DNA from 3 places in the Luedemannella helvata genome. Region 2 is predicted to be linked to each of the others. Evidence: predicted binding sites of a transcription regulator. Region 2 holds the regulator's gene; each other region holds the start of a gene.
What was found. Region 2 encodes HrcA, which represses chaperone genes, less so after heat shock. Its sites were predicted from a motif close to GGTTNGCACNCTCNNNNNGAGNGTGCNAACC; they were not measured.
Positions count from the first base shown of each region.

Region 1 (10,573 bases), on a different contig from region 2:
GGCGAGCAGGCTCGCCGCGGCGAGGACAGCGAGGAGCACCGACGTCGGCACGCCCTCCCCCTCCGCGACTGGCCGTGACAAGAAGCATCAGTAAAGCTTCAGATGGCGCAGTACCACCTTGCAACGAGGTTACGGGCAGGCTATGCGGTTCGGCGGATGCCACGCTGCTGGTGCCAGCGCGCGAGCAGGCCACCTTCGCCCGCAAGGTCCTCTGTGGTCAGGGCATATCCGACATGATCACGCCAGGCGCCGGCGATGTGGAGGTACTTCTGGTGGTACGCCTCCTCGCGGAAGCCGAGCTTCTCCACGACGCGGCGGCTGGCCGCGTTCTCCGGGCGGATGTTGACCTCGATGCGGTGCAGGCCGCCCTGGTCGAAGGCGTGGTCGACCGCCAGCGCGAGGGCGGTGGGGATGACGCCCCGGCCGGCGACGCGGGCGTCGACCCAGTAGCCGGCGTACGCGGAGCAGAAGGCGCGCCGCACGATGTTGCCGAGGGTGACCTGGCCGACGAGGCGCTCCACGTTGTCGGGGGTACGCAGGCAGACCGCGAACGGCATGGCGTGCCCGGCCCGGGCGGCCCGGCGCAGTTCCTTGTACACGAGCCGGAACGAGGCCGGCGAGTTCAGGTCGGCCCACGCCCCGCCCGGCGGGGTGGGTTCCCAGGGGGCGAGCCACTCCTCGTTGGCGCGGCGCACCTGCGACCAGGCCGTGGCGTCCGAGCGCCGGTAGGGCCGCAGGCTGACTCCGGACTGCGCGTCATGCAGTTCCGCGGGCCATCCCGGCACGCCGAGCATGCGGTCTACCTCCGACGATCAAGCAGCAGTACATCCACTGTAGATCCCGCCGGGGCGCCGCCGACCTTCTCGCCGAGGACGAGTAGGCCGTTGGCTTCCGCCAGCCCGGAGAGCGTATACGGTCCGCCGGCGAGGGGCTGCACGGTGTAACCGCCGCCCCGCCGCTCCTGCACCCGGGCGGGCCGGAACTCGCGCAGCCCGATCGGGGAGGCGATGGTCTCCAGCAGGTGGGCACGCACGGACGGCCGGAACACCGGCTCGGCGCCGGCGAGCACCTGGATGACCGGCCGGGCCAGCACCTCGAACCCGATCAGGGCGGAGCCGGGGTCGCCGGGGAGGCAGACGACCGGCACGTGGTCGGCCTGCGAGCCGACCATGCCGAACCCGAGGGTGGAGCACGGGAAGACGGACAGCTCGGTGAACCGTACGGACCCGTCGCGCCCCAGGATGCGCCGCAGGATGTCGCCGGGCCCGGTGCCCGTACCCCCGGTGGTGATGATGAGGTCCGAGCGCAGGGTCTGGTCCTCGATGAGCCCGCGGAGCGCCTCGGGGTCGTCGTCGCAGATGCCGACCCGGTAGGCGTGCGCCCCCGCGTCGGCGGCGGCGGCCGCCACGGCGTGCGAGTTGACGTCGACGACCTGCCCCGGCTGGCTGAGGCGGCCGGCCTCGACCAGCTCGTCGCCCGTGGCGAGCACGGTCACGCGCGGGGTCGGGCGTACGACGACGTGGCTGACCCCGGTGGCCGCGAGGGTCGCGACCAGCGGTGGGGTGACGTAGTCGCCCGGCCGGGCGATCACCGCGCCGGCCGCGATCTCCTCGGCCGCGCGGCGCACGCCGTGGCCGCGCTTGGGGGCCTGGCGGATCTCGACGGACGCCATGCCCTCGTCGGTAAAGTCGAGCGGCACGATCACGTCCGTGGTGGCGGGCAGGGGCGCCCCGGCCGCCACGGCGAAGCAGGTGCCGGGCACGAGCCGCACCGGCCGCCAGCTCGCCGCGGAGAGGTCCCCGACGACGTTCAGGCGGACGGTACGGCCGAGCGCGGCGGCGGCCAGGTCGTCATAGCGGGCGGCGTACCCGTCGATGGCGGCCTGGTCGTACGCGGGGAGCGCGCCGAGCGCGCGTACCTCCTCTGCCAGCACGTTCCCGAACGCCTGGGTGAGGTCCAGGTCGAGCGGGGGCAGTGCGCGCACACGGCGCAGCACGCCCGCCAGGTAGTCGGCGAGCGAGGTCAGCTGAGGGGTACGGGTCAGCGTGATCTCCGCAGTCATCCATTATCCGTCCGATTTAACAAACTCCGACAACCAGTCCTTGAACGCGGGCCCAAGGTCCTTGCGCTTGCAGGCGAGTTCGACGACCGCCTGCAGATAGCCCAACGGAAGACCGGTGTCGTAGCGCACGCCCCGGTACACGATTCCGTGCACGGGGGTGCCCTCCGCCAGCAGCAGCGCCATGGCGTCGGTCAACTGGATCTCGTTGCCCGCGCCCGGCTTGGTCCGCTTGATGGCGTCGAAGATGGTCGCCGGCAGCACGTAGCGTCCGATCACCGCGAAATTGCTGGGCGCGGTGCCCTGCTTCGGCTTCTCGACGAGTCCGGTCACCCGGAAGACCTCGCCGGCGCCCTGGGCGGCCTCGGCGAGGCCGGCCTCGGCGACCTCCACGGACGCGATGCCGTAGCGGTCGACCTCCTCGGGGGAGACCTCCAGGAAGGCGAGCACGATGCCGCCGGTCCGGGCCTGCAGCTCGATCATCCCGGGCAGCAGCGGCTGCGCCTCGTCGACGAACTCGTCACCCAGGAGAACCACGAACGGCTCATTTCCCACGTGGGACTCGGCGTAACCGATGGCGTGCCCGAGCCCGAGCGGCTCGCCCTGGCGGCAGGTGTAAATCTCAGCCAGCTCGGAGGGGCGGCGCACCGCGGCGAGGCGTTCCATGTCGCCCTTCGCCTCAAGGCGCGCCTCCAGGTAGGGCTGGCGGTCGAAGTGGTCGACCATGCTCGTCTTGCCGCGTCCGGTGACGAGCAGGACGTCGCGGATGCCACCGGCGGTGGCCTCCTCCACGATGTACTGCAGCACGGGACGGTCGACGACGGGCAGCAACTCCTTCGGCACCGCCTTGGTGGCGGGCAGGAAGCGGGTGGCGAGGCCGGCGGCCGGAATGACCGCTTTGACGGCGCGCTGGGTGGTGGCGTGGTCCGGCATGCGCCGAGACTATCGGCAGCGGCGCCGCCCGCCCCGCCCTGACCCTCTCGACGCGCCGCCGACTGCGATCCTGATCGGGTGACATCGGCCACGGGTTCGTCCGGCACGACCAAGGCGGACTGGCGCCGCCGCCTGCTGGCGGCACGGCGCGCGCGGTCCCTCGCCGATCGGGCCGCCGCCGACTCCGCGCTGGTCAACACCCTTATGAGTACGTGCGGGGAGCGTGGCGTACGGGTCGCGGCGGCGTACTCGCCGCTCCTGACGGAGCCCGGCGGGCCGGGCCTGCTGCCGGCGCTCGCGTCGGTGGCCTCGTCGGTGCTCATTCCGGTCCTGCTGGCCGACCGTGACCTTGACTGGGAGGCGTGGTCGGCGACCGGCCCGCTGCTCGGAAAGGCGGCGATCGGCCGGGCCGACCTGGTCGTGGTGCCGGCCGTGGCGGTTGACCTGCGCGGCGTGCGGTTGGGTCGCGGCGGTGGGTCCTACGATCGGGCGCTCACCCGGGTCGCCCCGGGCGCCCTGGTGGTCGCTCTGCTGTTCGACGGCGAACTGGTCGACGCCCTGCCCGCGGAGCCGCACGACCGGCGCGTGGACGCGGTCATCACCCCGTCGGGTGGTCTTCGTCACGTCGGCTGAGATTCGACCCGTGTCCTGGGTGTCGATCGGGACACGAAAACTGGACACTTTGCCGGTCTATGCGCCACCATTGGCACTCGTGGCGCCAGAGTGCCAAGTTTCTTGATCACGGAGGCGGAGAAGTGCCCACCTACCAGTACGCCTGCACCGCGTGCGGCCACCAACTCGAGGCCGTCCAGTCGTTCTCGGACGAGCCGCTGAGCGTCTGCCCGGCGTGCGAGGGCAAGCTGCGCAAGCTGTTCAACTCGGTAGGCATCGTCTTCAAGGGCTCGGGCTTCTACCGGACGGACTCCCGCTCGGGCGCGAAGGACTCCACGGGCGGCACCACCCCGGCCCCCGCCCAGAAGTCCGAGTCGGCGGCGAAGGAGACGAAGCCGGCCACCACCGCGGCGTCGTCGACCAGCACCCCGGCCGCGACCACCACCTCATCCGCGCCCGCCAAGGCCTGAACCTCTCGTTCGGCGAGCGCACCAACACAAGCACGGCGGGAACCCGCCCCCCTGAGGCCACCCTCCGGCCGCACCTCTTCACCCCTCCCCACCGTGCCCGTGGGCCCGCCCCGCCCCGCCAAAGTCACGCATATGGCGGGGTGGAGGACGACCCGCCTCGCCAAAGTCGCGCATTTGGCGAGGCCGCGGGCATCCGCCCCGCCAAAATCACGCCTTTGGCGAGGTGGAGCAGGGCCCGCCCCGCCAAAATCACGCCTTTGGCGACATGACGCGCCCCTCGCCCCGCCAAAATCACGCCTTTGGCGACACGGCGGGCGCCGCGAGCCGCCAAAATCACGCCTTTGGCGACGCGGCGGGCGCCGCGAGCCGCCAAAATCACGCCTTTGGCGACATGACGCGCCCCTCGCCCCGCCAAAGTCACGCATATGGCGACGCGGCGGGCGCCCCGACCCGCCAAAATCACGCCTTTGGCGACACGGCGGGCGCCCCGACCCGCCAAAGTCACGCCTTTGGCGACGCGGCGGGCGCGACCGACCCGGCAAGGTCACGTCCTTGGCCAGCAAAGCGGGCATTTCCCCAGGCCGCCCGCCGTTGCCATCCACCCACCGCCACTCACTAGAAGCCCTATAGTCCGAAATATGAACATTGTCCGGGGCTTTAAGGAATTCATCGTTCGCGGGAATGTCATCGATCTTGCGGTCGGCATCGTCATGGGGGCCGCGTTCGGCGCGGTGGTCAATTCTTTCGTCAACTCGTTCATCGCGCCGCTGGTCAAGCTCGCCACGGGCGGCAAGGCGGTCAGCGGCACATGGCGCGTCAAGGACGCCGTGTTCGACTGGGGCGGGTTCATCAACGCGGTGATCACGTTCCTGCTCACGGCGGCCGCCGTGTACTTCTTCGTGGTCGTGCCGATCAACCGGCTCAACCGGCGCCGCAGGGCCGAGGAGGAGGCGCAGCTCAGCGACGAGGCGCGGCTGCTCACCGAGATCCGCGACGAACTACGGACCCGCTAGTCCCAGTGTGGCGGGCGGTCGGCGAGCAGCCGGTCGTCGTTGTCGGAGGAGCGCTCGCCCCAGCCCGCGTCCGTGTCGTCGCGGGTCGAACGGGGCAGCACGGGAGCATCGTCGACGAACGGCGCCTCGTCGTCCAGGTCGACCACGCGATCGTCATCAACACCAGGTTGCACGGGACGAGCGTAGCGCCGCCCGGGTTGCGGTTGAATGACGGGAGTGGACACGACCGGTGACGTTCTGGCGCTCCTGATCAGGCGGTACGCGTTTCGCGAGATCGCCGCGCTGCTCGGCGCCGGCCTGCTGGCCGAGGACATCCCACCGCACCGGGCGGCGGTGGCCCAGCAGCTGTGCGCGTACGGGCAGCGCCTGTTCGACCTGGACGGCGAGGACCTGGCGAACCCGGACGCGGCGACCGGCGCCAACCTGGACACCTCGCTGGTCGACTCCACCCACGACCACGTGCCGGCGCACCTGATCCGGCGGGGCGCGCAGTGCCGCATGCCCCAGTCGCCCGACGAGGAGCCGCGCGCGGCGCTGCGTACGCTCGTTCCGGCGTACCAGCTGGTTCTGGAAGTTGTCGCCGCGCGGTGGCGACGCCACGAGACCGCGTCACTGCTGGCGGCGCTGCACATCGCGAGCCAGTATTCCTACCTGCTGGCGTGGGAACGGGCGCTCGGGCACGCCGGCGACCCGACGCGGCTGGTCCGCGACGAGACGGTCGTGGGGCTCGACAGCCGGTTCGGGGTGTGGGAGGCCACCGACTGCCCGCATACGCGACCGGAGCGGGCCGCCGCCAGCCGGGCGCTGCGCGTGTCCCGCTCGACGGACCTGAGCTGGCGCAACTATCTCGATCGGCAGCATTCGACGATGGCCCGGGCGCTGGGAGTGTGCGCGGCCAACTGCATGACCCCGTGCACGGTGATGGGGAGCCGGCGGGAGGCGGAACGGGTACGGCTCGGCGCGGCGTGCCGGGCGGCGTTCGCGTTCGCCGAATCGGCGGTGATCCGGATGCGCCACGCCGCGCCGGTGGGCCACGGGTTCGGGCTGCCGTCGCGCGACGAGGTGGCCACGGCGTGGCAGGGCAGTCGGATCGTCATCGCCAGGCACGGCGAGGTGGCCGCGGCGGTCCTCGCGGAGGACGGCTTCCCGCTGCCGGGCCTGCCGTCGCTGCTGTCCGGCATCGCCGGGCGACGGTTGCGGCCGGACACCCTGCTGGCCGACACGGCCGCCGAGATCACCGCGCGGCTGACTCCCTAAGCTGGACGGATGGCCGCCAAGGGAATGCTTCCGCTCGACGACGCGCTCGCCGAGGTGCGGGCCGCGCTGCTCGACCGGGGCCGCCTGATCCGCGCGGTCGCGGCCGGTCGTCGCAAGGGCATGACCCCCTCACTCGTACGCGCGCAGCTGCGCCCCGTGGCTCTCAAGTCCGGGGACCGGTTGCAGATCGTGACCGACGACGGGGCGCGCCCGCACACCCGCAACGTGGGCTGGGACGACACGGAAGCGGTGGATGAGCTGCTCGCCGAGCCGTTCGGCAACTGGCACGTGGAGACGATCGACGAGACGCTGCAGCTGCGGGTCACGAAGAAGGGCGACGCGCACCTGCACCGGGCGGCCACGCCGAGCGACCGCGTGGCCGGGCCGGGCGCGCACGACCGGGCCAAGGAGCACCTGCTCGACCCGGGCGACCCGCTGTTCGACGTGATCGGCGGGACGGCCGCGAAACGGCGGCAGGTGGACGCGTTCCTGCGGGCCCTGGACGCGGTGCTCGGCGACGACCCGGACCTGCCGCAGCCGCTGCGGGTGGTCGACCTGGGCTGCGGCAACGCGTACCTGACCTTCGCCGGGTACCGCTACCTGACCAAGGTGCGCGGGCTGACGGCGGAGCTGGTCGGCGTGGACGTGCGCGACGACCAGCGGGTACGCAACACGGAGCTGGCCGCCCAGCTGGGCTGGTCGGAGTGGGTCCGGTTCGAGGCCGGCACGATCGCCACCGCGGCGGTCGACGCCGCCGACGTCGTGCTGGCGCTGCACGCGTGCGACACGGCCACGGACGAGGCGCTGGCGCGGGCCGTGCGGTGGCGGGCCCGCTACGTGCTCGCGGCGCCGTGCTGCCACCACGACGTCGCGACGCAACTGCGCGGCGGGCGCGCTCCCGCCCCGTACTCACCGCTGGTGAAATACGGCATCCTGCGTGAGCGCTTCGCGGACGTCCTCACGGACACCCTGCGGGCGCAACTGCTGCGCCTGAGCGGGTACACAGTGGACGTGGTGGAGTTCATCGACTCCCGGCACACGCCGCGCAACCTGCTGCTACGCGCCCGCCGCACCGGCGCGGCGCCGACGGCCGCGCAGCGCGACGAGTACGCCCGGCTGGTGGCGGAGTGGGGCCTCACGCCCCACCTCGCCACCCTGCTCGGCGATCAGGACTCGGCGCCGGCCAGTTCGTAGCCGGCCTCGTCGACGGCGTGCACGACGGCGTCGATCGGCAGCGGCGCGTCGCTGTCGACCGTGACCTGCCCGGCCTCCAGTTCGACGCGCACGTCGCGGACGCCGGGCACCTTCGTCAGCTCCTCGGTGACCGCCTGCACGCAGTGTCCGCAGGTCATGCCGACCACGGTGTACTTCGTCTGCACGGGCATTGTCGCTGTGCTCCTTTCAGGACCGGACGAGGCGCGCGATCGCATCGGTCGCCTCCTTGACCTTCGCGCTGGCGTCGCCGGTGCTGCCGGCCTCGACAACGCAGTGGGCGATGTGCCCCTCCAGCAGGCCGAGCGCCACGGCCTGCAGGGCGCGGGTGGCGGCGGAGATCTGGGTGAGGATGTCGATGCAGTACGCGTCCTCGTCGACCATGCGGTGCACGCCCCGCACCTGGCCCTCGATGCGGCGCAGCCGGCCGAGCATGGCCTGCTTCTCGGGGCCGTACCAGTAACCCTGGTGCTCCGCCTCGCCGTGGGGGTGGCTGTCTTCCATACCGATCAGCATACCCCTAGGGAGTATATTGGCGCGTCGATGTTGCGCCAATGAGGCAATTCGCGTTAAATGTCCGGCGTGGAAGGCGCCCATACCGGTTTCTGGGTAAGGTCGGCTGCCGCGGTGGCCACCCTCGTGATCGGCTTCCCCTCGGCCGGGCACGCGGACCCGCCCGTGGCGGATCAGCTGGAGGCGGCCAGCCACCGGCTGGAGAAGGTCGTGGAGCGCTACAACGCCACCCGCGCCGACCTGGCCGCCACGCGCGCCCGGATGCGGGTCATCGCCCGCCAACTGCGCCCCCTCGACAGGCGCCTCGACGCGGCGCAGAGCCGGGTCGGCCGCATCGCGGCCTCCGCGTACAAGGACGGCGGGCTCGTGACCGCCGGCGCGCTGCTGTCCGCGACGTCGCCGCACGCCCTCGTCGACCGCCTGCTCGCCCTCGACCACCTGGCCCGCACCGAACGCCGCGACGTGCGCGCCCTCGACGCCCTCGACGCCCGGCTCCGGTCCCGCCAGCGCGACCTCACCGGGCTGGCCACCCGGCTGGCCAAGCAGCGACGCGAACTCGCCGCCGACAAGGCGGAGGTCATCGCGGAGATCACCCGCCTGGAGGGCCTGCGGGCCGCCGCCCGGCAGGCGGACTGGGGCGCGCCCGTCACGAACCTGGGCAGCGACCCGGTCAGCGTGCAGGAGCGCGCCCTGACCAGCAAGGGCGCCCGTTCGGCGGTCAGCTACGCGCTCGACCAGCGCGGCAAGGACTACCAGTTCGGATCGTCCGGGCCGAACGCGTTCGACTGCTCCGGGCTGGCCATGGCCTCCTGGCGGCGCGCCGGCGTCTACCTGCCCCACAACGCTGCCCGCATGTGGTGGTCGGTGCCGCACCTCAACCGGTCCGACCTACGCCCCGGCGACCTGGTCTTCTACTACAGCGACATCCACCACGTCGCCGTCTACATCGGGAGCGGTCGCGTGGTGCACGCCCCCGGCTGGGGCCAGCCGGTGACGATCTCGCCCCTGCACCACGCCCCCGTCTACGGGTACGGCCGCCCCGGCTAGGTCGCGGAGAACCCGCCGTCGAGCATGATGTGCTGGCCCGTCACGTAGGCGCTCGCCGGGCTGGCGAGGAAGACGGCCAGGCCGGCGAAGTCGTCCGGCACGCCGTTGCGGCCGATCATCGTGCGGGCCGCGAACGACGCCGCCCGGGCCGGGTCGCTGAACAGCCGCTCGTTCATCGGCGTGTGCACCACGCCCGGCGAGATCGCGTTGCAGCAGACGCCGTGCCGCGACCACGCCTCGGCCTGCGACCGGGTCAGGGACACGAGCCCGCCCTTGGTCGCGCCGTACCCGCCGCTGTCCGCGTACGCCCGCACGGCCTGCTGCGACGACAGGTTGATGATGCGGCCCCAGCCGCGCTCGGCCATCCCGGGCCCGAACCGCTGGCCCAGCAGGAACGGCGCGGTCAGGTTCACCGCGAACAGCGCGTCCCACTGCTCGGGCGTCAGCGACGCGAGCGGCGGCCGGATATTCACGCCGGCGCTGTTGACGAGGATGTCCGGCTCCCCGTAGAAGCCGGCCGCACGGTCGGCCGCCGCGGCCAGCGCCGCGCGATCGGCGAGGTCGGCGCTCACCCAGTCGGCCGCCGCGCCGCCGCCGCGCAGCTCCTCGACGGTCGCCGCCAGGGTCGAAGCGTCACGCCCGAGCACGACCACGCGCGCGCCCGCCGAGGCCAGGGCGCCGGCGATGGCCCGACCGATGCCCGAGTTGCCGCCGGTCACGAGGGCCGTCCGACCGCCCAGCCCGAACTGTTCCACCAGCCATGAAAACACGCCTCATGATGCACCCTCGGAATCTCAGGTAAGCGCTTTCCCATGCTAGGGTGCGCCTCATGTCACAGGAAGCCTCCCGCTCGGACGCCCCCTCGCCCGACGCATCGCGCCTGATCACGGACCGGTTGGCCGCGACCCGGCTGCTGCCGGTCGTCGTCATCAACCGGGCCGGGGACGCGCGCCCGCTCGCCGACGCGCTCGCCGAGGGCGGGCTGCGCACCGCCGAGGTCACCATGCGCACCCCGGCGGCCATGGACGCCATCCGCGCGCTCGCCGACGTGCCGGACCTGCTGGTCGGCGCCGGTACGGTGCTCACCACGGCGCACGTGGACCAGGCCGTCGACGCGGGCGCGTCGTTCATCGTCAGCCCCGGGTTCAGCGCCCAGGTGGTCACCCGCTGCGCGACGCTGGGCGTGCCCGTCTTCCCCGGCGTGGCCAGCCCGTCGGAGATCATGCTCGCGTTCGAACACGGCCTGCGTACCCTCAAGTTCTTCCCGGCCGAGCAGCTCGGCGGCGTGCCCATGATCAAGGCCCTCGCCGCGCCGTTCGCCGACGCGCGGTTCATCCCGACCGGCGGCATGACGGCCGCGTCGCTGCCGGACTACCTGGCCCTGCCGGCCGTGCTCGCCGTCGGCGGCAGCTGGATGGTCGCGCCGAAGCTGCTCGACGCCGGCGACTGGAAAGAGG
Region 1 is NZ_BAAALS010000001.1:306,320-316,892, forward strand. It holds gene ABD191_RS01395 (hypothetical protein) at 1-51, opposite strand, end outside; gene ABD191_RS01400 (GNAT family N-acetyltransferase) at 141-794, opposite strand; gene ABD191_RS01405 (molybdopterin molybdotransferase MoeA) at 800-2,062, opposite strand; gene ABD191_RS01410 (UTP--glucose-1-phosphate uridylyltransferase) at 2,066-2,992, opposite strand; gene ABD191_RS01415 (5-formyltetrahydrofolate cyclo-ligase) at 3,071-3,625, shown strand; gene ABD191_RS01420 (FmdB family zinc ribbon protein) at 3,748-4,074, shown strand; gene mscL (large conductance mechanosensitive channel protein MscL) at 4,713-5,087, shown strand; gene ABD191_RS01430 (hypothetical protein) at 5,084-5,260, opposite strand; gene ABD191_RS01435 (hypothetical protein) at 5,295-6,344, shown strand; gene ABD191_RS01440 (methyltransferase) at 6,354-7,538, shown strand; gene ABD191_RS01445 (heavy-metal-associated domain-containing protein) at 7,511-7,729, opposite strand; gene ABD191_RS01450 (metal-sensitive transcriptional regulator) at 7,746-8,072, opposite strand; gene ABD191_RS01455 (C40 family peptidase) at 8,184-9,116, shown strand; gene ABD191_RS01460 (SDR family NAD(P)-dependent oxidoreductase) at 9,113-9,886, opposite strand; gene ABD191_RS01465 (bifunctional 4-hydroxy-2-oxoglutarate aldolase/2-dehydro-3-deoxy-phosphogluconate aldolase) at 9,946-10,573, shown strand, end outside.
Region 1: a site for HrcA is predicted at 3,694-3,724, ahead of ABD191_RS01420 (FmdB family zinc ribbon protein). Genes of this name have one in related genera too.

Region 2 (10,573 bases):
TCATGCGGGCGCGCGGCAACGCCACCGTGGTGCTGATCTCGCACCGCCTGTCGACCGTGCGCCAGGCCGACCGCATCGTGCTGCTCGACGGCGGTCGCGTCGTCGAGGACGGCACCCATGACTCACTCATCGAACGCGACGGCCGGTACGCCGAGATGTTCGCCCTGCAGGCCGAGCGCTTCACCCGCGGCTACGACGACCGTATCGAGGAGATGGAAGGGTGACCGAAAGACCCGGCGCCAAGGCGACCCTCGCGATCTGGCGGGAGATGATCGGGCGGTCCTTCCGGATGGCGCCCTGGGTCGCCAGCGCGCTGATGTTCTTGCTGGTCGTGGACGTCGTGTCGTTCGTCGCCGTCGGTCTCGCGCTGCGGGAGATCGTGGACGGGACCGGCCGCGCCGACGCGACCGCGATCGCGGTGGGCGCCGTGGGCGCCGCGCTGGCGTACGCGTTGCAGCTCGTGGCCGGCAGCCTGGCCGGTTCGGCGCACACGACGCTCGTCGAGTACGTCGCCATCACCCAGATCCAGCCGGAGACCCTGGAGATCGCGACCGGCATCGAGACGCTGGAACACCTGGAGCGCCCCGAGTTCCTCAACCGGCTCGACATCGTCCGTGCGGAGCCGTACGCGGTCATCAACTCGGCCTGGTCGTCGATCGAGGCCGTGAGCCTGGTGACCCGCCTGGCGCTGAGCCTCGCCGTGCTCGGCAGCGTCTCGCCGTACCTGTTGGGGTTGTTGGTGTTCGCGGCCGCCCCGCTGGGGCTCGAACAGATCGGGCGACCGCGCATCCAGCGCGCCGAGACGGCGGCGGCGGAGGCCCGCCGCGTGGAACGGCACCTGTTCAGCCTGGCGACCACCGCGTCGTCCAGTAAGGAGATCCGCGTCGCCGGGGTGGCAGAGGAGCTGGTCGAGCGCCAGCGCGTCGCTTGGAACGAGTGGCTGCGGATCAGGACCCGCGCCCGGTTCGCCGCGGCGGGCTGGAGCGCGACTGGCTGGCTCGTGTTCGGGGTAGGTTTCCTCGGCGCGCTCGCCCTCGTCGTGATGACGTCCGGCACCGCGGGCGACCTGGTGCTCGCCATCACGGTCGGCGCCCAGCTGCGCTTCGCCGTGGAGACGGCCGTGCGCAGCACCTCGGCCGTCGGCGGCGCCGGCCGCGTCATCGGGCCGCTGCTGTGGCTGCGCGGACACCGCGCGGCGGCGGCCGGCACGGGGCCCGCCCTGCCGGCGCCCACGGCGCTGCGCGACGGCATCACGCTCGACGGCGTCAGCTTCGGCTACCCGGCCGAGGACACAACGTCGCAGAGGCTCGCGGTGGCCGACGTCAGCGTGCGGCTGCCGGCGGGCTCGGTGGTGGCGGTCGTCGGCGAGTACGGATCGGGAAAGACGACGCTGGTGAAGCTGCTGGCGAAGTTCTACCGCCCCACGGCCGGTGCCATCCGGGTGGACGGCGTCGACCTCGCCGACCTGGACACGGCGTCGTGGCGGTCCCGCCTGAGCGCCGCGTTCCAGGACTTCGGCCGCTACCTGACGACGATGTCCGAGTCGATCGGCCTGGGCGACGTCGAGCGGGCCGGCGATCCGGCGGCCATCGCGCGCGCCGTCGCCGACGCGGACGCGCAGGTCCTGGTGGACAAGTTGCCCCAGGGCCTGGACACGGAGCTGGGCCGGCAGTTCGGCGGCGTCGAGCTGTCCGAGGGACAGTGGCAGAAGGTGGCCCTGGCCCGGGCCAGCATGCGGCAGCGGCCCGTGCTGTTCCTGCTCGACGAGCCGACCGCGTCGCTGGACGCGCCCAGCGAGAACGCCATCTTTGAGCGGTACATGGCCCGCGCCCGCGCGTCGGCCGCCGCCACGGGCGCGGTCACGCTGATCGTGTCGCACCGGTTCTCCACTGTGGCCGGCGCCGACCTGATCCTCGTGATGGACGCGGGCCGCCTCGTGGAGGTCGGCGACCACGACACCCTCCTTGCGCTGGGCGGCCGCTATGCCGACCTGTACGGCCTGCAGGCCGACGCCTACGCGGCGGGCTGACCAAACAGAAGGGCCCCGACGGGTCGGACCCGCCGGGGCCATTCGTTTGTGGTTCCTAACGGAGCCAGGGGATGTTGCGGTCGAGCAGGCCCCTGGTCTTGAGCTCCTTGCGCAGGGGGATCTCCTCGTCGATGTAGCCGTCCCAGTTGATGCCCCAGAAGTTGGCCGTGTGGCCCCCCTCGCCGATGAGCTGGCGCTGCACCGGGGTCCGGTTGGCGTACCACTCGCCGTTGACGTCCGGGTGCAGTTCGTCGAGCGGGCGGATCCACCGGTACGTGTACCCGACGAAGAGCATCTTGCGGGTGATCGTCGACAGGTTCGTCGAGCGCGAGTGCCACTGGCGGCGGTCGAAGATGAACGCGTCGCCGGGGTTCGCGGTGATCTCGACCGTGCCCTCGGGGTCCGGGTTGTGGACGGTGAGGTCCTTCGGCCGGTCGAGCGAGTTCCACAGGTGGCTGCCCGGGATGACCTTCGTGGCGCCCCGACCGGTTTCCGACAGGTCGGACAGCACGTAGGCGACCTTGAGGGAGAACATCGGCCGGGGGACGGTCGGGTCCATCGTCTCGGGGTCGGAGTTCTGCCGGTAACCGTCCTGGTGCCAGCCCCAGTAGGGCTTCTCGGGCTCGGCGGCCGGGGGAGTGACGTCGAGGTGGTTGTGGTGTGAGTAGATGTTCCAACCGGCCAGGCCCCACATGTACGGGAAGGTGGTGGGGTGGGTCAGCAGCTGGCCGAACAGCTCGTCGCGCTCCAGGAAGCCGAGCAGGTGCAGGGTGCCGTCGGGCTTGACGCGGCCGGCCGCCTTCTCCTCCGCGTAGACGCGGTCGACCGCCTCTTCGAGGGCCGCGCGGTGGTCCTCGGTGAGGACGTTCCGGAGCAGCATGAAGCCCTGCTCGTGGAACTCCTTGCGGTCGACTTCGCTGATCGGCTCGTAGCCGGTGCGGCCGCCATAATCGAATGAAGCGGTCATTTCCTCCCCTTTTAAATGGGTAGGGCGGAACGGGGTGACCGGCCGATCCTAACGGCGGTTGTCGGCGCGCGGTCACCCGCGAGGCGTGCGGATAGCTCGGCGCTGTGACCAGCCTCACGCGCCGTAGGGCGCCGGTTACGCCGGGGCGAAGACCTCCGCAACGACCCGCTCGCCAGCGCCGCCGCCCGCCGCGTCGACGCGCTGCCAGCCCCGCCCGTCGGAGCGCCACTCGCGCGTACCGAACCGCACGACCCGCACGCCCCGCTCGTTCGCGTGGGCCACCAGCCAGTGCGCCAGTTGCCAGCCCGCCCTGTCGGACGGGGCGGCCAGCTCCACCCCGGTGCTCGCCGTGCCGGCGATGGTGAGCTTGTCGCCCCAGTCCTTGCGCATCGCGGCGCTCAGCCGCTCCGCGGCCACCGGCCCGCGGCTGCCCGGCTGGCCCGACAGCAGGCACGTCACCGCCCCGGCCGCGTGCCCGGCGAGGGCGTCCGTGAGCACCTGCGCCTCGTCGGCCCATTTCTGGTACGCCTCGGGATAGGCGCTGCGCTGCACCCGCTGGGCGGCCTCGGTGACCCGCATGTCCTTCCAGCCCTTGACCTTGAGCAGGGCGGTGTAGAACTTGCCGGCCGCGTAGCGCGGGTCGCGGACCTGCTCCGCGGAGCCCCAGCCCTGACTCGGGCGCTGCTGGAACAGGCCGAGCGAGTCACGGTCGCCGTGGGTGAGGTTGCGCAGCTCGGATTCCTGGAGGGCGGTGGCCAGCGCGACCACGATGGCGCGCTCCGGCACGCCGCGCCGCAGCCCCACGGCCGCGATGGTCGCCGCGTTCGCCATCTGCCCGGTGTCCAGCGACACGGCGCCGCTGTCGGCGCGCACGCTGCACGCCTGGCCCAGGAGCAGCCCGGGCAGGTTCGGGCCGACGCGTCGCAGCACGACGAAGGCGCCCACGCCAGCGATCACGGCGAGGACCACCAGCACCCCCACCACGGACCGAAGCCGCATGCCTGACCTCCGGTGGCCACCCTAGCCGGGCCGCGCCACCGGAGGCCATGAGTATGCGGCGCTACACCACGTTGACGAAGAATGTCGTCATCCGTGACGTGTTCCAGTTGCCGGCCGCGTCGACCGCGGTCGCCGTCAGCGTGTGCCGCCCGTTCGGCACCGACTCGCGGGGCACGCAGCTCCACGTGCGGTTCGCGGCGACCGTGACGACGCAGGCGACGACGCCGTCGATGGTCACCCGTACGGTCACCCCCGGCTCCGCCACGCCCGACACGTACGGCTGCCGGGTCAGCACGATCGCGCCCGGGGCGGGCGAGTGCACGGCCGGCGGCCACGGCACGAGCGTGTCCACATAGAAGGTCACCGGACGTGCCGCGCTGAGCCGGCCCGACGAGTCGCGGGCGGTCGCGTAGAGGATGTGCCGGCCCGGGCCGAACGGCCCGCCCGGCGTGCAGCTCCACGCCCCGTCCGTACCCGCCTGCGCGGTGCACAGGGCCCGGCCGTCCTCGGAGACGGTGACCACTGTGGACGCGGGGGCCGTACCCGAGACGGGCACCCGCCCGCCGGCCAGCGTGGCACCCATCCGCGGCGAGCCGATCACGGGCATCGCCGGGGCCGCCGGGGCGCTCGCCTGGTTCACGATGAAGGTCACCGGGTGGCCCGCGGTCGCGATGCCGATAGCGTCGCGCGCCGTCGGGGTCACCGTGTGCGTACCGGTGGACAGCACGGTGGACGGGACGCACCGCCAGTCGCCGGAGGCGTTGACCCGGGCCGAGCACAGCACGGAGCTGCCCTCCGCGACCGTCACCGTGGTGAACGGCGCGCCGACGCCCGCGATGGTCGGCCGGTCGGTGACGGCGGCGCCGTTGGCGGGGCCGGTGACGACCGGCTGCTGCGTCGACTCGAGGACGGTCAGGACGAAGTCGTCGATGTAGAACGGTTCCACGCCGTTGCCGGTCTCGACGCGCACCCGGAACCGGTCGTAGCCGATCGGGGGCGTGTAGATCCCCCGCAGCCGCACCCAGCGGGTCGGGCCGACGGTCACGTTGCTGACGACCTGCACGGCCGACTCGCTCGCCGCCGAGGTCTGGCTCACGGTCACGTTGACGTTGGCGGCGACGCTCAGCGCCCGCACCCACACGGACAGCTGGTAGCGGATGCCGACCCGGATGGCGCCCGTCACGTCGAGGGCGGGCCCGTGCGCGATGGCCGACCGCCCCGACACCAGCAGGCTGCGGCTGCCACTGTGCGCCACGCCGGAGGTGTTGGTGATGACGGTGGGACTCGACAGCGCGGCCCAGTTCTGGAACGTGCCGCTCTCGAAGTCCGAGTGCACGACGGCCGTCCCCGCCGCTGCGGTCGGCGCGTTCACCAGGCAACCGGCCGCGACGGTCAGCGCCACGACCGCGCCGCGAATCGTTCGTCTACTCACGTTCGCCTTAACGAGTGTCGCCGGCGCGGGTGATCATGCGGGGTGCGCCCGCGCGTGTCACCGGTCGGGTGTCACGCCCCAGGTGGGCGGTCGCTTGTCGGCGAAGGCGGCCAATCCCTCGCGGCCCTCCGCCCCGGCGAACGTGCGGGCGGACACGGCGGCGGCCGCCACGAGGCGCGCGCGCATCGCGGACGGCGCCGGACCCTCGCCGAGCACCGCGCCGGCCCCGTCGCGGCACAGCCGCTTGGTCGCCTCGAGCGCGCCGGGCGCCCCCTTCACCAGCGCGGTGGCGTACGCCGCGACGGCCGCGTCCAGCCCGTCGCCGCCGACGACCGCGGTGACGAGCCCGAAGTCCGCGGCCCGGGCGGCCGTGACCGGCTCGGCCGTGAGGTAGAGCTCGGCGGCGCCGCGCGGGGTGAGCCGCGGCAGGACGACCGGCGAGATCGCGGCCGGCACGACGCCCAGGCGCACCTCCGTGAACGCGAACGTCGCCGACTCGGCAGCGACGACAAGATCAGCCGTGGCCAGCAGGCCCAGCCCGCCGGCCCGCGCCGGACCGCCGACCCGGGCGATCACCGGCTTCGGGCACTCCCAGAAGTCCGCGAGCAGCTCCGCGACCCGCATCACCGGCAGCGGCGTGCCGGCGGCGACCGCCGCCGACGTCTCCCGCAGGTCGGCCCCGGCGCAGAACACCGGGCCGGCGTGGGACAGCACGATCACCCGTACGGCCGGGTCCGCCACGGCCGCGGCCAGCGCGGCGGCCAGCTCATCCATGAGCCGGAACGACAGCGCGTTGCGGTTGGCCGGGCTGTTGAGCGTGAGGGTCGCCACAGCGTTGTCTACGGTGAGGTCCACGGTCGGGCTGGTCATCACCGCACGCTACGGCACACTGGGAGGCATGCCCAGCACGCTGCCCGACGGCGACCCCGCCCCGCCCGACGGGTCGCTGCCCGACTCGGCCACGCGGCGCATCGGCGCGAGCGGCTTCGGCGTCTACGTGCATGTGCCGTTCTGCGCCTCGCGCTGTGGCTACTGCGACTTCAACACGTACACGGCGGCCGAGCTGGGCGGCGGTGCCAGCCAGGCGGCGTATGTCGACACCCTGACCAGGGAGATCGAGCTGGCGGGGCGGGTACTCGGAGGCGCCGCGCCGCCCGCCCAGACGATCTTCGTGGGCGGCGGGACGCCCACCCTGCTGCCGCCCGGCGACCTGGCCCGGATCGTGGAGTCGATCGACAAGACGTTCGGCCTGGCGCCGGACGCGGAGATCACGACCGAGGCGAACCCGGAGTCGGTCGGCCCGGCCTCGCTGCGCCTGCTGCGTGACGCCGGCTACACCCGCATCTCGCTGGGCATGCAGTCGGCCGCCGGGCACGTGCTGAAGGTGCTGGACCGCCAGCACACCCCGGGCCGCGCCCCGCGGGCCGCCGTCGAGGCGCGCGAGGCGGGGTTCGAGCACGTCAACCTCGACCTCATCTACGCAACGCCGGGGGAGCGCGCCGAGGACTTCGCCGCCTCCCTCGACAGCGCGATCGCGGCCGGCGTCGACCACGTCTCGGCGTACTCCCTGATCGTCGAGGACGGCACGCGCCTCGCGGCGCGGGTACGCCGTGGTGAGCTGCCCGCGCCGAGCGACGATGTGGCCGCGGACCGCTACCTGGCCGCGGACGCCGCGCTGAGCGCGGCGGGCCTGACCTGGTACGAGGTGTCCAACTGGGGCGAGGAGTGCCGGCACAACCTGATCTATTGGCGCGGCGGCGACTGGTGGGGCTTCGGGCCCGGCGCGCACAGCCACGTCGGCGGCGTGCGCTGGTGGAACGTGCGCCACCCGGCGCGCTACGCGGCGGCGCTCGCCGACGGGTTATCGCCGGCGGCGGGCCGGGAGACGCTCACCGCTGACGAGCGGCACATGGAGGAGGTCATGCTGCGGCTGCGGTTGGCCGAGGGCCTCCCGCTGGACAGGCTGACGCGGCCGGCGGACGCCGAACGGCTCGCGGAGGACGGCCTGCTGCGCCTCGACGGCGACCGGGCCGTGCTGACGCTGCGCGGGCGGCTGCTCGCCGACGCGGTCGTGCGCGACCTGTTGCCGTGACCGGGGCGCCGCGCGGCACCCCGGTCATGAGCGTGGTCACTTCACCAGCGGTACCGAGATCGGGTACTTGTAGAACTGGCCCTCGTTCGCCTTGAGACCGGCGAGGACGCCGAAGATGATGCCGACGGCCATAGCGGCGAGCCAGATCACGAAACCGATGAGGATGCAGGTCGTGATCCAGCCGATGATGCCGACGATCGACACCAGGATCTGGAAGTTCAGCGCCGCGACCGCGTGCTGGCGCACCGCCGGCGACTCGTTGCCCTTGGCGAGCAACGCGATGAGCGGCGCGATCCAGCCTGCGCAGCCCGTGCCGATAAGGGCGCCGGCGGCACCACCGAAGTGGGCGACGAGCGCCCAGGTCTTCTCATCGTTGTTGGCGTAGCCGGCCGGCGGCAGCCCAGGTCCGGGCGGCGGCGGAGGCGGCGGGTTGAGGGGAGGCTCAGTCATGGGGGTCACCGTAGGGCTATCGGGATTTTCGCGCTAGTATGCGCGCCCCCTGAGTGTCGCGACCGTGAGTGCCTGTCACGCCACGCTACGCGCGTCGCGGTCCATGGCCAGCGCGACGTAGACTGGCACTCACCGTTTCGGAGTGCCAACGCGGGCGAGGAGAGGGGAGGACGACGGGATGGCGCTGGACGACCGCAAACTCGACGTGCTCCGCGCCATTGTCGAGGACTATGTCGCCACCCAGGAGCCGGTCGGCAGCCGGGCGCTGGTCGAGCGGCACAACCTGCGCGTTTCCCCGGCCACCGTGCGCAACGACATGGCGGTCCTCGAGGAGGAGGGCTACCTGCGTCAGCCGCACACGAGCGCCGGCCGGGTCCCCACGGACAAGGGCTACCGCCTGTTCGTCGACAAGCTGTCCCGCATCAAGCCGCTCACCCCGGCCGAGCGCCGGGCCATCGAGCGGTTCCTGGCCGGGGCGGTCGACCTCGACGATGTGGTGCATCGCACTGTCCGGCTGCTCGCGCAGCTGACCCGCCAGGTCGCGATCGTGCAGTACCCCAGCCTGTCGCGCAGCCGGGTCCGCCACCTGGAACTGATCTCGATCTCCACGACCCGGCTGATGGTGGTCATGATCACTGATACCGGCCGGGTCGAGCAGCGGCTCGTCGACGTGCCCGGCCCGGTCGGCGCCGACGACGTCGTCGAACTCCGTGCCACCATGAACGAGGCGCTCGTCGGGCGTCCCCTCGCCGAGGCGCCCGTCCTCGTGCAGGGTTTCCACGAGCAGGTCCGTCCCGAACTGAGCGGCGCCATGGCGTCGCTGTCCACCGTACTGCTCGAAACGCTCGTCGAACGCGCCGAGGAGCGGGTGACCATCGCGGGCACCGCGAACCTCGCCCGGGGCAACGTGCTGGATTTCGCCGGGTCCCTGCGACCCGTGCTGGAGGCCCTTGAGGAGGAGGTCATCCTTCTCAAGCTGTTCGGCCAGGTGCGCCAGACCACAGCGCACGTGAGCATCGGCGACGAGAACGAGATCGTTGACCTGCGCAGCACCTCGGTGGTCGCCACAGGCTACGGCCCGCGCGACACCATGGTGGGCGGCCTGGGCGTGCTGGGGCCCACCCGGATGGACTACCCGGGCACCATCGCCACGGTGCGGGCCGTCGCCCGCTACCTTGGCGACGTGCTCGAGGGCAGCTGACGAGAAGAGGACTTGGGACTCACGTGGCCAAGGATTACTACGGCATCCTCGGGGTGCGGCGCGAGGCGTCTCCCGATGACATCAAGCGGGCGTACCGCAAACTGGCCAGGGAATACCACCCGGATGTGAACCCGGACCCGGCGGCGCACGAGAAGTTCAAGGACATCAACGCCGCGTACGAGGTCCTCTCCGACCCGCGCAAGCGGGAGATCGTCGACCTGGGCGGCGACCCGCTGGCCCCGCAGGGCGGCGGACCGGGTCCCGGCGGCGCGGGCCCGTTCGTCGGGTTCCAGGACATCATGGACGCGTTCTTCGGCGGGGGCGGCTCGCGCGGCCCGCGACCGCGCACGCGCGCCGGTGCGGACGCGATCCTGCGTCTCGACCTCGACCTGCACGAGACCGCGTTCGGGGTGGACGCGCCGATCACGGTGGACACGGCCGTGCTGTGCACCACGTGCAGCGGCGCCGGCACGGCCGCCGGCACCCACCCGCAGACCTGCGAGACGTGCGCCGGCCGCGGCGAGATCCAGTCGGTGCAGAAGACCTTCCTCGGCCAGGTCGTCTCCGCCCGCCCCTGCCCCACCTGCCAGGGGTTCGGCACGACGATCCCGCACCCGTGCCCGCAGTGCGCCGGCGAGGGTCGGGTGCGCAGCCGCCGCTCGCTCACCGTGAAGATCCCGGCGGGCGTCGAGGACGGTATGCGCATCCGCCTGGCCAACCAGGGGGAGGTCGGCCCCGGCGGCGGCCCGGCCGGCGACCTCTACGTCGAGATCCACGAGCGCCCGCACGACGTCTTCTCCCGCAAGGGCGACGACCTGCACTGCCGGGTCACTCTGCCGATGACCGCCGCGGCGCTCGGCACCCGTTTGACCATCAAGACCCTCGACGGCGAGGAGACGGTCGACGTCAAGGCCGGCACCCAGCCCGGCGCCTCCATGCGGCTGCGGGCCCGGGGCGTGCCCCACCTGCGCGGCACCGGCCGTGGCGACCTGCACGTCCACCTCGACGTGCGGACGCCCACGAAGCTCGACCCGGAGCAGGAGCGCCTCCTGCGCGAACTCGCCTCGCTGCGCGGCGAGGAGCTCGCCGAGGTCTCCCGCCAGAAGGGCGGCCTGTTCTCCTCGATCCGGGACGCGTTCAACGGGCACGCGTGAGCAAGCCGCTCTTCCTGGTCAGTGAGGTCCCGTCCGGTGAGCTGTGCACGCTGGACGGGCCCGAGGGCCATCACGCCGCCACGGTGCAACGCCTGCGGGTCGGCGAGGAGCTGATCCTCGCCGACGGCCGGGGCGCCACGGCGTCCGCGGTCGTCACCGCCGTCGGGCGCGGCACCCTGTCGGTGCGCGTCGTCGCTCGGGAGTACGCGCCACCGCACGCGGTCCGGCTCGTCGTCGCCCAGGGCATCG
Region 2 is NZ_BAAALS010000014.1:44,953-55,525, forward strand. It holds gene ABD191_RS15530 (ABC transporter ATP-binding protein) at 1-224, shown strand, start outside; gene ABD191_RS15535 (ATP-binding cassette domain-containing protein) at 221-2,029, shown strand; gene ABD191_RS15540 (phytanoyl-CoA dioxygenase family protein) at 2,085-2,996, opposite strand; gene ABD191_RS15545 (hypothetical protein) at 3,132-3,995, opposite strand; gene ABD191_RS15550 (Ig-like domain-containing protein) at 4,057-5,427, opposite strand; gene ABD191_RS15555 (enoyl-CoA hydratase-related protein) at 5,485-6,297, opposite strand; gene hemW (radical SAM family heme chaperone HemW) at 6,326-7,519, shown strand; gene ABD191_RS15565 (DUF4870 domain-containing protein) at 7,556-7,969, opposite strand; gene hrcA (heat-inducible transcriptional repressor HrcA) at 8,148-9,170, shown strand; gene dnaJ (molecular chaperone DnaJ) at 9,194-10,324, shown strand; gene ABD191_RS15580 (16S rRNA (uracil(1498)-N(3))-methyltransferase) at 10,321-10,573, shown strand, end outside.

Region 3 (10,573 bases), on a different contig from region 2:
GACCTTGTCGACCGGCGGCAGGTCGGGCAGGTGCTCCTCGGTGAAGATCTCGCACCGGAACTCGCCCCGCGCGCCGAACTGCTTGCGGGCGTGGTCGATGTAGCGCTCCGAGGTGTCGAAGCCGTAGTACTTCACGTTGGGCAGCCGGTCGAAGTAGTACGCCGGGCCGCAGCCGACGTCGAGGATGACGTCGCCGTCCTTCAGGTCGAGCCGCTCAAGGGCCAGGTAGCGCACCCGATGGGCGCCGACGGCCTTCTGCAGGCCGACATACAGGGGAACGCTGCCGAGCAGGCTTTTCACACGCGAAAGCACGGGGCACTTTAACACTTCGAAGGAGCGTCGATGTTTCGTCCGGAGTACGCGAGCCGGCCACCCGGTAGGTATCCGGACATAGCGGAAGGGCGGGCCGCACATGCGGCCCGCCCTTCCCAACGGCGTTGCGCTGGACTCAGAAGTCCATCTCGCCGCCGCCGGGGGCGGCCGGCGCGGCGGCCTTCTCCGGCTTGTCCGCCACCACGGCCTCCGTGGTGAGGAACAGGGCGGCGATCGACGCGGCGTTCTGCAGCGCCGAGCGGGTCACCTTGGCCGGGTCGATGATGCCGGCCTTGAGCAGGTCGACGTACTCGCCCGAGGCGGCGTCCAGGCCGTGGCCGGCCTCCAGGTTGCGCACCTTGTCGACGACGACGCCACCCTCGAGGCCGGCGTTGACGGCGATCTGACGCAGCGGGGCGTCGAGCGCGACCTTGACGATCTGCACACCGGTGGCCTCGTCGCCCACCAGGTCGATCTTGTCGAACGCGGTCTTGCCGGCCTGCACGAGCGCCACGCCACCGCCGGGCACGATGCCCTCCTCGACGGCCGCCTTCGCGTTGCGGACGGCGTCCTCGATGCGGTGCTTGCGCTCCTTGAGCTCGACCTCGGTGGCCGCGCCGACCTTGATGACCGCAACACCGCCGGCGAGCTTCGCCAGGCGCTCCTGCAGCTTCTCGCGGTCGTAGTCGGAGTCCGACTTCTCGATCTCGGCGCGGATCTGGTTGACGCGACCCTGGATCTGGTCGGCGTCACCGGCACCGTCGACGATGGTCGTCTCGTCCTTGGTGATGACCACCTTGCGGGCGCGGCCCAGCAGGTCCAGCCCGACGCTGTCGAGCTTGAGGCCGACCTCCTCGCTGACGACCTGGCCACCGGTCAGGACCGCGATGTCCTGCAGCATGGCCTTGCGGCGGTCGCCGAAGCCGGGCGCCTTGACGGCGACCGACTTGAAGGTGCCGCGGATCTTGTTGACGACGAGGGTCGACAGCGCCTCACCCTCGACGTCCTCGGCGATGATCAGCAGCGGCTTGCCCGACTGCATGACCTTCTCCAGGATCGGCAGCAGGTCCTTCACGGAGCCGACCTTGCTGTTCACGATGAGGATGTAGGGGTCCTCCAGGACCGCCTCCATGCGCTCGGCGTCAGTCACGAAGTACGCCGAGATGTAGCCCTTGTCGAAGCGCATGCCCTCGGTGAGCTCAAGCTCGAGGCCGAAGGTGTTGCTCTCCTCGACGGTGATGACGCCTTCCTTGCCGACCTTGTCCATCGCCTCGGCGATGATCTCGCCGACGGTGGTGTCGCCGGCCGAGATGGAGGCCGTGGAAGCGATCTGCTCCTTGGTCTCGACGTCCTTGGCGAGCTTGGCGAGCTCCTCCGCGACGGACGCCACGGCGGCCTCGATGCCCCGCTTGAGGGCCATCGGGTTCGCGCCGGCCGCGACGTTGCGCAGGCCCTCGCGGACCAGCGCCTGGGCCAGGACGGTCGCCGTCGTCGTGCCGTCACCGGCCACGTCGTCGGTCTTCTTCGCGACCTCCTTGACCAGCTCAGCGCCGATCTTCTCGTACGGGTCCTCGAGCTCGATCTCCTTGGCGATGCTCACACCATCGTTGGTGATGGTGGGGGCACCCCACTTCTTCTCGAGCACGACGTTGCGGCCCTTGGGGCCCAGCGTCACCTTGACGGCGTCGGCGAGGACGTTCATGCCCCGCTCGAGACCGCGGCGCGCTTCCTCGTCGAACGCGATAATCTTGGCCATTCGGCGTTGTCCTCCTGGACAGTCTGTCGCGACGGCGTGAGCCGCCTGACCTTTACGCACCTTCGAAAGCGGCCGATGGTGCCGACCGCTCCGTAGGTCGGGCCGGATAAGCCCGCGACGACCGGCTCCGCGCGCCAGCCCGAACCGCCGTCACCGGCGCCCGGTCTGGCCCGTGGCGCCCCACCGCCCCGACCAGAGACCCCTCGGCACGGGCCGGGAGGTCTGGCACTCACCCTAGGGGAGTGCCAATCACTTGTTTAGCACTCAGCCTAGTCGAGTGCAAGCGCCCCGCCGGGACCGTAGCCCTCATCACCGCCGAAATGATCAGGGGGTTCGTGCCCGGCCGGGCACGAACCCCCTGATCCATCAGGTTTGCGTCAGGACTGCAGTTCCTGCTGGAACAGCGGCGTCGAGACCGGCGCCTGACGGGCGCGCAGCTGGGCGTAGGTGGGCAGTAGGCCGAGCAGCAGCGCCGCGTATCCCGGGGCCGCGATCAGCTGACCGAAGGCCGCCACAAGCCCGAACGTCAGGTCGTACGTGAAGCCGTAGCTGAAGGCGCCCGCCACGGCGGCGGCGAGCAGGCCGAAGACGAACGGAATGACGTACCCGAAGATCACGAACGGCACGAAGGTCAGCAGGATCTTGCCCAGGTTCGGGCCGAAGTCCGAGTGGGTCATCTGGAACGAGCCGCCGACCGGGTTCACGCCGCGCTGGAACAGGCCGACAAAGCCGAACATGCTGAACGCGAACGCGGCGTAGACACCGGGCAGGTAGCAGCAGGCGCTGCCGATGCCGAACGCGATGCCGGCGACGATCGCCCACGGCCACAGCCGCATGGCCCGCGACGTGCCGAACTTGAAGGCCGCGCCGATGTTGGCGCTCTGCCCGGTGGCGGCCTCCTGGACCAGCGCCCAGGTGCCGGCCGCCCACGCGATCGACGCCACGAACGCCACGCCGACATACGCGAGCAGGAGCACGAAGAGGCCGCCGATCAGGCTGCCGAGGGCGGTGCCCAGGTCGCCGATCTCCAGCACCGAGAATGTCCAGGCGCCAATGGCGAACTGCTGCAGGATGGCGATGACCGCCTGCGGCAGCGCGATGCCCAGGCCGGTGATGATCAGCGCCGACTTCCAGCTGCGCTTCGCGACCTCCTGCAGCTTGGCGAACCAGGTGCTGAAGTCGGGGCCGGCCGGCACCAGCGGGTCGCCGACGCTCTGGTAGCCCGAGGGCACCGCGTACGAGCTCGCGGGCGGCGGTGCGGCGTACCCCGGCGGCGGCGCGGCGTACCCCGGCGGGGGTGCGGCGTATCCCGGCGGCGGCGCTGGTGGCGGAGCGGCATAACCAGGCGGCTGCGAGGGCGGCGGGCCGTACCCGGGCGGCGGCGGAGGATAGTCGCCCGCCGGCGGCGCCGGCGGCGTGATGTTGGTGGGCGGCTCGTACGGATCGTCGGCCGGGCCCTGGGGTGGGTACGTCATGGCATGTGCCTCCGTAGCGTTTGCCGGCGCCCCGCGCCGCCGACAAAGATTGTCAACGCCCGTGAGTGTGATGGTGCGCCGCGATACCTGCAACGACTTGGCGGAAAGGCGCCAGCTCATACACGACATAGTTGCCCGCTCGGAACCGTTCGGCGCCGAACCGGGCAAGATCCGGGCAGGGCGACCGCCAGCCCCACGTACGCGACGAACACGGCGACCTGCGCCACCCGGTACGCCATAGAAAACCAGCAGGACCGAGGCGAACAGGGCGACCAGCGACGCGGGGGTCCACCCGGACCGCGGGAGGTTGGGCACAGAGGGAGGGTGGTGACCACGAACGTCGTCAGCCCGGCGCCCCGGTTAACGACACGGAGCGCTCAGGTGAAGCGGAACCGGCAAAGACGAGGGGCACCGACGCTTGGGGTGAGCGCGGTGCCCCGATCGAGCATCACGGTTCGAACGTCAGATGAGGCGAACCTTCTCTGCCTGCGGGCCCTTCTGGCCCTGGGCGATCTCGAACTCGACGCGCGCGCCGTCGTCCAGCGTCTTGTAGCCGTCCATCTCGATAGCGGTGAAGTGGACGAAAACGTCCTGCCCACCGTCAACCGCGATGAAGCCGTAGCCCTTCTCGCTGTTGAACCACTTGACGGTGCCCTGTGCCACGGTGCACTTCCTCACTTCAACGTACCCCGGCGAAGCGGTCGAATCGCCGGCGGTCGAAACCTCGGCTCGTCCCGGGGGGAACGCGACGTGTCAACCGAACTCGCACGCTACACGAGCAGCGCCCCACGCGCAGCGCCGCAAACCGGACAGTACGCGGTGCCCGGTCTCAGTTCTATGACGGCTCTACGGCCTTGTGCTGTGGCTTCGTGATTGCACTATCCGGAACCGGTTGGCGACAAAGGCACAGTCGGTGAGGCTCGCATTGGCCGCAGGGTTGGCACCGGTCGCGTGGAAGTCTGAAAAAGCCGTCGACTGGTTGACGAAGACGCCGCCCGTGAGGTTGATGGACAGGTGGGTGCCCACGTCGAGCGCGGCACGCGTGACCTCGTCGACCACCTTGTTGTCTGTGCTGTACACCAATGTGGTCAACGCGCCGCGCGCGTTTGTGATGTCACGCAGAATGGCGATGCTGTGCGCAGTGTTCGCGGTCGGCACAATGAACGCGATCGGTCCGAACCATTCCGCGCCATAGGCAGCCGCCGCGTCCGCGTCAAGCATTATCACCAATGGTGTACGCGCCACCGCGTCCGCGAAGTTCGGATGGCGCAGTTCGCGTGAGTCCAGCAGCACCGTCCCGAGGGATCGCGCGCGGTTCACCCTTTCGAGCACGGCTTCGTTGACGATGGCGCCCGTCAACTCCACCGCCCGGGCATCGTCGGCGGTGAGTGCCGCGACCGCGTCGGCGATGCCACGCGACACCTCGTCGAAGCTCAACCGGCCCGACCCGGTGTCGATGCCGTCCGCGGGCACGAGGATCGTCTGCGGCGCCGTGCACATCTGTCCGCTGTAGAGGGTCAGCGAGAACGCCAGATTCCGGCACATGCCGGCAAAATCGTCGGTCGAGTCCACCAGCACGGTGTTGACGCCGGCCTTCTCCGTGAAGACCGTGGCCTGCCGGGCGTGCGACTCCAGCCAGTCGCCGTACTCCGTCGAACCCGTGTAGTCGACCAGGCGTACCCGAGGGTCTGTGGCCAGGACCGACGCGAGGCCCTCGCCCCGCTCCTCGGCCGCCAGCCCGACCACGTCGGGGCTGTGACCCGCCTCGGCGAGCACCTCCCGGGCCACGGCGACCGTGATCGCCAGCGGTAGCACGGCGCCCGGATGTGGTTTGACGATCACGGGGTTGCCGGTGACCAGGCTCGCGAACAGGCCGGGCCACGAGTTCCAGGTAGGGAACGTGTTGCAGCCGATCACGAGGGCCACCCCGCGCGGGACAATGTGGAACTCCTTGGCCATGCGCAGCGGGTCGCCCTTGCCGGCGGGCTTGGTCCACGTCGCCGTGCCCGGGATCTGGGTCATCGCGTCGTAGGCCACCGCGATCGCCTCCAGCGCGCGGTCCAGGGCGTGCGCGCCGCCCGCCTGGAACGCCATCACGAAGGCCTGCCCGGTCGTGAACTGCACGGCGTACGCCAGCTCGAAGATCCGCTTGTGCAGCCGGTCGAGGATCTCCAGGCACACGCCGACCCGTTCCTCGGGGCCCGCGTCGCGCCACCGCGGCAGCGCGTCGCTCGCCGCCCGGAGCAGCGTCTCCGCGTCCGCGTGCGGGTAGGCGACGTTGAGCTCGATGCCGTACGGGCTGCGCTCCGTGACCACCCGGCCCGCGCCCGGCTGGTCGAGCGGGAAGTCGGCGTCGAGGTAACCGCGGAACGCCGCCTCGCCGCCGGCGGCGGCCGTGTCGCCGTACACCCGCGGGCTCGGCGACTCCGGGAACGCCGACCAGTAGTCCCGGGTACGCAGCGCCTCCCGCGCGCCGTCCAGGCGGTCACGGTGGCGGTCGAACAATGCGGGCGCCGTTGCCTGCGTCATCCCGCCATCATGCCTCGTGCGGGGGTTCGCGTGGCACCCTTGGTCGCATGGCCCCCCGCCACGCGGCGCGCGCCGCCCTCACGTGGGTCAACGGGACGAGCCTCGTCGCGCTCGCGATCTGCGCGGTGGCCCGGGTCCGCCCGCGGCGCGGCCCGTGCGGGGTGCTGATCGCCACCGGGTACCGGCTGCCCCTGCCCGCCCAGTCGTGCTTCACGGTCGGTTCGGTGATCTTCACCCGGCGGTCGGCGGGGTTCCTGGAGGATTCCGCGCGCCGGGAGCTGCTGGCCCACGAAACGCGGCACGTCACCCAGTACGCGATCCTCGGGCCGCTGTTCTGGCCCGCGTACTGGCTTTCGTGCGGGTGGTCCTGGTGGCGGACGGGCACGTACGGCGCGCGGAACCCCTTCGAGCGGCACGCCGGGCTGGCGGCGGGCGGCTACCGCGACGCGCCGACCTTGGGGCGGACACGCGCGCTGACGGCGCGCCTGCGACCGGCTCGCCGCCGCCGACCCTGACCCGCCGGGCTGTTGCGGCCTGCGGGCGCGCTAACCGCCAAAGTGCGCACCTTGGAGGCCTCGGGCACGCGCGAAGCCGCCAAAGTGCGCACCTTGGTGCTGCCGGGGGCGCGCTAACCGCCAAAGTGCGCACCGTGGTGGGCTGGGGGGCGCGTGAAGCCGCCAAAGTGCGCACCTTGGTGCCGGGGGCGCGCTAAACCGCCAAAGTGCGCACCGTGGTGGGCTGGGGGGCGCGGGAAGCCGCCAAAGTGCGCACCTTGCAGGGGGTGGTCGCCCAGGTGGGCTCTGGCGGGTGTCGGAAGGGGTGCGCGAGTCGCGGCTCAGCGTGGATCATGAGCGCACAAAAACGGCGGGTGCCCCGATCGAATCGGGGCACCCGCCGGACGTTGGTCGGGAGGATCGCACGCGCCGAGGCCTACGCACCGGAACTACACGCCGCCGGCCAGCTCCAAACCGGACTGTCGGTTGCGCGGCGGTGAACCTCCCGCGCAAAGCATCCTGCGCCTCTCCACCAGCACCGTCAAGGGTTTCCAGCGTGTTGCTTCACCGTTGCTAGCTGGTTTGGTTACCGTCAGTTACGTTCTGGCGGTTGCGATTCGCATTTTGCAAGCACCGCGCGTTGACGTGAACACTACTCATCGTAGGCGCGTCCGAAAAAATCATCCGATCAGGTGAGCCTCGCGCGCCGCTTTGAGGGATGGCCTGATGTTGTGCGTGGGCCCGACGAGTCCCTCGATCGCGTCCAGCGTCTTGAGACCCTCGCCCGTGTTGAAGACGACCGTCTCCGCGGTCGGGTCCAGCTTGCCCGTGCGTACGAGCTTGCCGAGCACCGCGGTGGTCACGCCGCCGGCCGTCTCGGCGAAGATGCCCGTCGTGCGGGCCAGCAGGCGGATGCCGGCGCGGATCTCCTCGTCGTCGACGTACTCCATCCAGCCGTTCGTGCGGCGGACCGACTCCAGCGCGTACAGGCCGGCGGCCGGGTCGCCGATGTTGAGCGACTTGGCGATGCCGGTCGGCTTCACGGGGACGATGTCCGAGGCGCCGTTGTGCAGGGCCACCGCGATCGGGTTGCAGCCCGTCGACTGGGCGCCGAACACGCGCCAGCCGCCCTCCGGCGCGGTGGCCAGGCCGATCTCCACCAGCTCGGCGAACGCCTTGTCAACCTTGGTCAGCAGCTCGCCGGAGGCCATCGGGATGACGACCTGCGCGGGAATGCGCCAGCCGAGCTGCTCCGCCACCTCGTACCCGAGGGTCTTGGAGCCCTCGGCGTAGAACGGGCGCAGGTTGACGTTGACGAAGGCGGTCTTCTCGAACTCGTCCGTCTCGGTGAGCTCGGAGCACAGCCGGTTCACGTCGTCGTACGAGCCCTGGATGGCGACCACGTCCCCGTCGTAGACGGCCGTGGTGAGGATCTTGCCGGCCTCCAGGTCGGACGGGATGAAGACCATCGACGGGACGCCGGCACGGGCGGCGTGCGCGGCCACCGAGTTGGCGAGGTTGCCCGTGGAAGCGCAGGCGAAGCGGGTGAAGCCGAAACCCTTGGCGGCCGTGAGGGCCACGGAGACGACCCGGTCCTTGAAGGAGTGCGTCGGGTTGGCGGAGTCGTCCTTCACCCACACCGTGCCGGTCATGCCGAACTCGTCCGCGAGCGCGTCCGCGCGTACCAGAGGGGTAAGACCCGGATCCAGGGTGACACGCGCCGCGGCGTCCTGACCCACGGGCAGCAGCGGGGCGTACCGCCACATGTTGTTCGGACCGGCCTCGATGTCGGCTCGCGTCACCTGGGCCAGCGCGGCCGTGTCGTACCCGACCTCAAGCGGGCCGAAGCACTCGTAGCAGGCGTGCTGAGGGCGCAGCGGCGCCTCCGTGCCGCAGTTGCGACAGACGAGGCAGCGGGCGGCTGAGGATGCACTCACGATGATGGTCTCCTTCTCATCTTTCCCACGCCTTGCGTCATCGTGGGCCGGATTTGGCACCTGCCCGGGCGGCGCTTCGTCGCGCGCTCGCGGGTGGTTGCCGGGGCTTCATCGGGCCGTTCCCTCTGCCCCTCTGGATGAGTTATTCAGTTGTCGTGCGCAGGCACGTGCCGCCGATTCTACGGGGTCGCGCCGGTATTTACGACGTGGCCTCCGACGCCTTGGGCAGCGGCTTGAGCGGACCGCCCGGGTCGGCGGTGGACACCGGGTCCAGGCACGAGCGCTGCGCGGTCGCCGTCAACCAGGGCATATCGTCCACGACGGGGACGTCCAGCTCCTCCTCGCGGGACTCGCCATCCACCTGTACGGTCGCGAAGATCTGCTCCTCCGTCGGGTCGGCCGAGGCGATCGCTGTGCCACACGTCACGGTGAACCGCCCGACGATCACGGCGGACTCGCCCGGGCCGAGCGTGACCGAGCCGCCGTCCGGCACCTGGTCGTCAAGCTCGAAGCCCGCGTTGTTCTCGCCGGCGGGCACCAGGCCGACGGACTTCGCCGCGACCCCGGGCGGCGCCAGGATGCGCGCCTTCGTCACCGTGATGGGCTTCGTGGCCGCGTTCGTCACGGTGACACCCACCGTGATGGTGTTCTTGGCGCCGATGGTGGACCGGAAACCGCCGGGAGTCTCCAGGGCCTGCGGCGGCAGCGTCTCCAGGCCGCTGGGCCGGGTGAACCACCACACCGCGCCGCCCGCGAGCGCCACCACGACGAGCACGACGACGATCCGCAGCGTCCAGGCCACGGGTCGCTTCTCGTCCATGCGGCGCTTCGGCCGCGCGCGGCGCTTGCCGATGTTGAGGTTCTCTTCGGGTGCCCACGCGTCCACGAGTTGGCACGCTAGACCTCACGCCTCCCGTTGACCAGTCCGCCCCACCGGTTAGCGTGGAGGACGTGCATGACGCGGCGGCGCGGTGGTTCCTGGCCCGCACGTCGGCCGCCGGCGACTGGGCGGTCGACCAGCTGATCGACGCGAAGGGCGACACCACCGTCAGCGTGGTCCTGCCGGCGCTCGACGAGGAGCCCACCGTCGGGATCATCGTCGCCGGCGTGCGCGAACTCGCCGAGTCGACGGGCCTGGTCGACGAGATCGTCGTGATCGACTCCGGCTCCGCCGACCGGACGGCCGAGGTCGCCGCGGCGGCCGGCGCGACCGTGCACCACCGCGACGACGTGCTGCCCGAGTGCGGCTCGTTCGCCGGCAAGGGCGAGGTGCTGTGGAAGGCGCTCGCCGTCACGCGCGGCGACCTCCTCGTCTACGTCGACGCCGACCTCACGGACTTCGGCGGGCACTACATCACCGGGCTGCTCGGGCCGCTGCTCACCGACCACACGGTCGGCCTGGTCAAGGCGTTCTACGACCGGCCGCTGCTCGACGTGTCCGCCGCCGGGGGCGGCCGGGTCACCGAGCTGCTCGCCCGGCCGTTGCTCAACGCGTACCTGCCGCACCTCGCGGGCGTCGTGCAGCCGTTGGCGGGCGAGTACGCGGCCCGGCGCACCCTGCTGGAGCGGCTGCCGTTCGCGGCCGGGTACGGGGTGGAGACCGGCCTGCTCATCGACGCGGCCGAGCGCTTCGGGCTCGACGCCATCGCCCAGGTCGACCTCGGTCAGCGCACCCACGGCCACCAGGACACCGCCGCGCTGGGCCGGATGGCCGCGACCATCCTGCACACGGTCGCCCGCCGGGTCGCTCCGGACCGCCGCCCGTGGCCCACCCTCACCCAGTTCACCCGCGAGGGGGGAAGGGTGACGCCACGCGAAACGGAGATCGACCTCCCGGACCGCCCCCCGATGCTGTCGATCCCGGAGTACGCGGCCACCCGCCCTCTCCCTGCCTAGGGCGCGGCAAGCATCCGCGCGTCGCGTCCCGCTCGCCAAAGTGCGCACCTTGGCGGCTTCGGCGGCGCTGGATGCCGCCGTAGTGCGCACTTTGCCGCGTGGAGGCCGGCGATGCCCCCAACGTGCGCGCCTCGTCGCGTCGTCGCGTCGTCGCCCTGGCGCCTCGCCGACTCG
Region 3 is NZ_BAAALS010000011.1:151,808-162,380, forward strand. It holds gene ABD191_RS13530 (class I SAM-dependent methyltransferase) at 1-312, opposite strand, end outside; gene groL (chaperonin GroEL) at 449-2,068, opposite strand; gene ABD191_RS13540 (hypothetical protein) at 2,446-3,543, opposite strand; gene ABD191_RS13545 (cold-shock protein) at 4,006-4,206, opposite strand; gene paaN (phenylacetic acid degradation protein PaaN) at 4,390-6,072, opposite strand; gene ABD191_RS13555 (eCIS core domain-containing protein) at 6,120-6,587, shown strand; gene thrC (threonine synthase) at 7,247-8,503, opposite strand; SAM riboswitch class I at 8,517-8,647, opposite strand; gene ABD191_RS13565 (hypothetical protein) at 8,703-9,389, opposite strand; gene ABD191_RS13570 (glucosyl-3-phosphoglycerate synthase) at 9,455-10,399, shown strand.
Region 3: a site for HrcA is predicted at 2,289-2,319, ahead of groL (chaperonin GroEL). Genes of this name have one in related genera too.